One region of the Streptomyces sp. WZ-12 genome, then DNA from elsewhere that is predicted to be linked to it. Evidence: predicted binding sites of a transcription regulator. Region 1 holds the regulator's gene; the other holds the start of a gene.
What was found. The regulator HrcA, encoded in region 1, represses chaperone genes, less so after heat shock. The targets are predictions, from matches to a motif close to TTNGCACTCNGNNNNNCNGAGTGCNAA.
Positions count from the first base shown of each region.

Region 1 (3,106 bases):
CGGGGCCGCCGCCGGGGCCGACCTCGCCCTCGCCGGCCAACTGGATCCGGGTGCCGTTGTCGACACCGGCCGGGATCTTGACCGTGAGGGTGCGGCGGGAGCGGATCCGGCCGTCGCCCGCGCACTCCGGGCACGGGGTCGGGACGACCGTGCCGAAGCCCTGGCACTGGGGGCAGGGTCGGGACGTCATGACCTGGCCCAGGAAGGACCGGGTGACCTGCGAGACCTCGCCGCGGCCGCGGCACATGTCACAGGTCTGCGCCGAGGTGCCCGGCGCGGCGCCCTCGCCGCTGCACGTGGTGCAGACGACGGCGGTGTCGACCTGGATGTCCTTGGTGGTGCCGAACGCGGCCTCGCTCAACTCGATTTCGAGGCGGATCATCGCGTCCTGGCCGCGGCGGGTCCGCGAGCGCGGGCCGCGCTGCGAGGCCGTGCCGAAGAACGCGTCCATGATGTCGGAGAAGTTCCCGAAGCCCGCGCCGAAGCCGCCCGCGCCACCGGCGCCGCCGGCCTGCGAGAGGGGGTCGCCACCGAGGTCGTAGACCTGCTTCTTCTGCGGATCCGACAGGACCTCGTAGGCGGCGTTGATCTCCTTGAACCGCTCCTGGGTCTTGGGATCCGGGTTCACATCCGGGTGGAGCTCGCGCGCCAGCCGCCGGAAAGCCTTCTTGATCTGGTCCTGCGAGGCGTCACGGCTGACGCCGAGGACCGAGTAGTAATCCGTGGCCACTTACGACTCCGCGAGGATCTGTCCGACGTAACGTGCCACTGCGCGTACCGCTCCCATCGTTCCGGGGTAGTCCATGCGGGTCGGTCCGACCACGCCCAATTTCGCGACGGCCTCGTCGCCCGAACCGTATCCGACGGTGACGACCGAGGTGGACGTCAGGCCCTCGTGAGCATTCTCATGCCCGATGCGTACGGTCATGCCCGAGTCGTTGGCCTCCCCGAGCAGCTTGAGCAGCACCACGTGCTCCTCAAGGGCTTCCAGCACCGGCCGGATGGTCAGGGGGAAATCATGCCCGAAGCGCGTCAGATTGGCGGTGCCGCCGATCATCAACCGCTCTTCGGTCTCCTCCACCAAAGTCTCCAGCAACACCGACAGTACTGTCGATACGGTGGCCCGGTCGTCCTGTTCGAAGGATTCCGGGAGATCCTGCACGAGCTGCGGGACGTCGGTGAAACGGCGGCCGACGATCCGGCTGTTGAGCCGGGCGCGCAGGTCCGCCAGGGACGTCTCGCCGAACGGCGTCTGGCAGTCGATGAGCCGCTGCTCGACGCGGCCGGTGTCGGTGATCAACACCAGCATCAGCCGGGCCGGGGCCAGCGCCAGCAGCTCGACGTGCCGGACGGTGGACCGCGTCAGGGACGGGTACTGCACCACCGCGACCTGTCGGGTGAGCTGCGCCAGCAGCCGCACGGTGCGGCCCACCACGTCGTCGAGGTCGACGGCGCCGTCCAGGAAATTCTGGATCGCCCGCCGCTCGGGGACGGACAGCGGCTTGACGCCGGCCATCTTGTCGACGAAGAGGCGGTAGCCCTTGTCGGTCGGGATCCGGCCGGCGCTGGTGTGCGGCTGGGCGATGAAGCCCTCGTCCTCCAGGGCCGCCATGTCATTGCGGACGGTGGCCGGGGAGACGCCCAGCTTGTGGCGCTCGGTGAGGGCCTTGGAGCCGACCGGCTCCTCCGTCCCTACGTAGTCCTGGACGATGGCGCGCAGCACTTCGAGCCTGCGTTCACTGAGCATTTCCGCCACCTCCAGTCGGCCGTCCCGCCGGTCGTCTCTTCACTGGCACTCACCTGGCCCGAGTGCCAGACCCGCAGCCAGTGTACGGCCGGGCGGAGCGGATACAGCAAGGGCGGGCGCACTGAGGGCTTACCCACCACCGCCTGATCCGACCCGGGGCCGCCCCGGAGAGTTCCCTGAGCGATCCCTTGGAAATCCCTTATACGACGGCTCGTTGGCGCTCCGGGCCCGCGCCACAGGCGCATCGCGGTGCGCCCCACGAGGTGCTCGTGCCCGCCGGCTTTCCGCCGGGTTTCCACCGGGTGCGGGGCAACGCTATCGCGGGGGCGCTAGCGTCCTGCCATGCGCACCACTTGGGAAGAGGCCGGCTGGGAGCGGCTCGGCACCGGCGTCGTCCGGCGCCGGATGCCCGGCTGGGACGAGACGATCGGCATGATCGCCGGCGCCGGCGGGGTGTTGCTCGTCGACACCGGTCCGACCCTCGCCGCCGGGGCGGAGCTGCGCCGCACGGTCCGCGGGGTGCTGGGCCGCGATGTGACGCATGTCGCGCTCACCCACCCGCACTTCGACCACGTACTGGGCACCGCGGCCTTCGCCGGCGTCGAGGTGTACGGCGCGGCGGGGGTGGCCGGGCTGCTCCGGGACGGCGGGGAGGCGCTGCGGCAGGACGCGGTCCGGCACGGCGTGGCCCCGCAGGCCGCCGCCGAGGCCGCGGACCACCTGGTCGTCCCGCGCCACCAGGTGGACGACCGAACGACCCTCGACCTCGGCGACCGGGAGGTGCTGTTGGCCGCCGTCGGCCCCGGTCACACCGCCCACGACCTGGCCGTCCTGGTACCCGGCCGGCCCGGTGAACGGGACGTCGTCTTCTGCGGCGATCTGGTGGAGGAGTCCGGCGAGCCCCAGGCGGGTCCGGACGCGGTGCCCGGGCGGTGGCCCGCCGCGCTCGACCGGCTGCTGACGCTGGGCGGCGAGGACGCCCACTACGTGCCGGGGCACGGCGCGGTGGTGGACGCGGCCTTCGTCCGCGCGCAACGGGACGCCCTGGCCGCTCGCTTCGGAACCGCCAACTCGCCCCGCCACGACCGCCGTTGACCTCGCACTCTTCCCGGTGTGCACACCGGCCCACCGCCCGTGGCGCCGCTCCTCCCCACCCGACCGACCGTCCGATCCCCGACCCGTAGGGAACCAACCCCCATGCACAGCAGGCACTACAGCCCCGACCTCACTCCCCCCTGGAAGAAGCCGAAGCCGGTGCCCGAGGTGCCGGCCGATCCCGGGCTGGTCGTGGAGGAGGTGGCCACGGGCTACTGCGGCGCGGTCATCCGGTGCGAGAAGACCGCCGAGGGCACGACGGTG
Region 1 is NZ_CP118574.1:5,970,338-5,973,443, reverse strand. It holds gene dnaJ (molecular chaperone DnaJ) at 1-730, opposite strand, end outside; gene hrcA (heat-inducible transcriptional repressor HrcA) at 731-1,747, opposite strand; gene PV796_RS25760 (MBL fold metallo-hydrolase) at 2,090-2,842, shown strand; gene PV796_RS25755 (DUF3097 domain-containing protein) at 2,945-3,106, shown strand, end outside.

Region 2 (3,106 bases), 670 kb from region 1:
GAGAACGGGGGCAAAGTGGGGCACTTCACACCGCGGGGGCGTGGGCAGGGCCGGGGACGGGGTGGGCATGGTGATCACCGCCTGGGGTGCGGGCGTGCAACGGACACGGTCGGAGGCGGGCCCCGCGTTCGGACCCGCGATCACCACCGTGCCGTACTTCGCCCATCCCCGCGGCGGCCTGTGGACGACCCCGACCCCACCCCGGGCCTGTGGACAACTCCGTCACCCGACAGGGGAGTTGAGCGGGGGCGCGCCCCCGCCGCCCCGTTACGGCAGCTCGATCCCCAGGTCCCAACCTTGGTGCGCGTCCGTGCACAAGCAGTTGCGGTCCGCGGTGGTGGGGAGCGCGGCGACGGTGTCGAAGAGGACCTCGCGGAGCCGGCCGATGTTCTCGCCGAAGACCCGGAGGACCTCCTCGTGGGAGACGCCGTCGCCGGTCTCGGCGCCCGCGTCCAGGTCGGTGACCAGGGTCAACGAGGTGTAGCACAGGCTCAGTTCGCGGGCCAGGACGGCCTCGGGGTGGCCGGTCATGCCCACCACCGACCAGCCCTGGGCGGCGTGCCAGCGCGACTCGGCGCGGGTGGAGAAGCGCGGCCCCTCGATCACCACGAGGGTGCCGCCGTCGACCGGCTCCCAGTCGCGGCCGCGCGCGGCATCGAGGGACGCCTGCCGGCCGGTGGGGCAGTACGGGTCGGCGAAGGTGAGGTGGACGACGTTGGGGATGCTGCCGTCGGGAAGCGGTTCGCCGTCGAAGTAGCTCTGGGCGCGGGACTTGGTGCGGTCCACGAGCTGGTCGGGGACGAGCAGGGTGCCGGGCCCGTATTCGGGGCGCAGGCCACCGACGGCGCACGGGCCGAGGACCTGCCGCACGCCGAGGGAGCGCAACGCCCAGAGGTTGGCGCGGTAGTTGATGCGGTGTGGCGGGAGGTGGTGGCCGCGGCCGTGCCGCGGCAGGAAGGCGACCGAGCGCCCGGCGATCTCGCCGAGGAACAAGGAGTCGCTGGGTCGCCCGTAGGGGGTGTCCACCGTGATCTCGGTCACGTCATCCAGGAAGGAGTAGAACCCCGACCCGCCGATAACGCCAATCTCCGCATCAGCCATGCGATCACACTATCGGGCGCCCGTGCCGGCCCGCGGGCGGTTCGGACCGTCCGGCTCCCGGGAATGCGGCGGGCCCCGCCGCTCCTGGTGGGGAGCGGCGGGGCCCGGAAGTCCGCTCGCGGGCGTCGGTGCCTTGGTCAGGCGGCCGAGCCGGTGCTGGCCTTGGTCGTCGACTTGCTGTCCGAGGACGACGAGGTGGAGCCGGACGACGAGGACGACGACGAGGAGGCATCGGACGACGAGGAGCCGTTCGACGATGCGCTGCTCGACGAGGAGCTGCTGGCCGGGCTGCTGCTGGATGACGAGCCGCGGCTGTCGTTGCGGTAGAAGCCGGAGCCCTTGAAGACGATGCCGACCGCCGAGAACACCTTCTTGAGGCGTCCGCTGCAGCTTGGGCACTCGGTGAGCGCGTCGTCGGTGAACTTCTGCACGGCCTCAAGGCCCTCGCCGCACGCGGTGCACTGGTACTGGTAGGTCGGCACTTGACTTCCTCCTGGCACTCTCACTCATTGAGTGCTAACGACGCTCCATCTTGCAGTATTCCGGCGCCCCAGTCCACCGCGAACGGCGCACGGTGACCGACTCCACGCCCGCCCGCGCCCCCGGGTTCGGGCCCGTTCAGGCGCGGCTCAGCTCCCGTTCCGGCTCGCCGACGGCGTCCTCGGCGGCGCCGGTCGACCCGGCGACGACCGCCGAGGAGCGGGGCACCAGGTGGGCGCGCAGGCTCAGCAGCACCACCAGGGCCAACGCCGTGCCGACCAGCGGCACCAGGAAGCCGGAGCTGGGGCCGAAGCGGTCCGCCAACTGACCGGCGGAGGTGGCCGCGGCCGCCTGGCCCAGCGCCACCGCGCCGGTCAGCCAGGTGAACGCCTCGGTCCGGGCGGTGGCCGGGACCAGGGACTCGACCAGGGTGTAGCCGGTGATCAGCGCGGGGGCGATGCAGAGGCCGACGACCAGGCCGACGGCGCCCAGCAGCGGCACCGCGGTCACCGCCCACAACGGGGTGGTGGCCAGCGCCAGCAGCCCGTAGGCGACCAGCAGGCGGCGGCGCGGGCCGACCTTCCAGGCGATCGTGCCGCAGGCGATGCCGGCGAGCATGTTGCCGCCGGCGAAGATCCCGTAGAGGACGCCGTTGATGCCGGGCTGCCCGATGTGCTCGGTGAGCGCGGTGAGCGAGACCTGCATCCCGCCGAAGACCGAGCCGATGCCCAGGAACGCCACGATCAGGAGGCGCACACCAGGGATGGACAGCGCCGAGACCCGCGCCTGGTCCAAGGCGCTCTCCCGGTGGACCGGCGGCTGGGTGCGCCGCTGCGAGGCGAACAGCAGGCCGCCGGCGAGCGTCAGCACGGCCTCGGCGACCAGGCCGGCGGCCGGGTGGATGCCGGTGCACAGCGCGGTCGCCAGCACCGGGCCGACGACGAAGGTGAACTCGTCGGTCACCGACTCGAAGGCGGCGGCCGTCGGCATCAGCGGGGTGCCGCCCAGCTTCGCCGCCCAACGGGCCCGCACCATCGGGCCGACCTGCGGCGTCGAGGCGCCCGTGGGGACGGCGACGGCCAGCAGCGCCCACAGGGGTGCGTGTGCCAGGGCGAGCACGATCAGCGCCGAGACGCCCGCGACGTGCACGAGGACGCCGGGGATGAGCACCGCCCGCTGGCCGAACCGGTCGGCCAACTTGCCGCCCTGCGGGGCGAACAGGGCCATCGAGACGCCGGTGGCGGCGGAGACCGCGCCGGCGGTGCCGTAGGAGCCGGTGGTGGACTGGACGAGCAGGACGATGCCGATGGTCAGCATCGCGAACGGCTGCCGGGCCAGGAAGCCGGGCACCAAGAAGGTCCACGCTCCGGGCGTGCGCAACAGTTGTCCGTAACCGGGACGGGAATCCTTGACCGCGGATGCCACGGCCGGGCCTTTCTGCCGCCTGGTAGCGCTGCCCCGCGAGGTCGTCACAGGTGCGCGCCGAGAGCTGTCCTCTCGCGCAGGACCGAGTGATACCGCATGG
Region 2 is NZ_CP118574.1:5,296,514-5,299,619, forward strand. It holds gene PV796_RS22995 (S-methyl-5'-thioadenosine phosphorylase) at 268-1,101, opposite strand; gene PV796_RS23000 (FmdB family zinc ribbon protein) at 1,239-1,583, opposite strand; gene PV796_RS23005 (MFS transporter) at 1,720-3,006, opposite strand.
Region 2: PV796_RS23000 (FmdB family zinc ribbon protein) is a predicted target of HrcA. The motif match lies at 1,595-1,621, and genes of this name have one in related genera.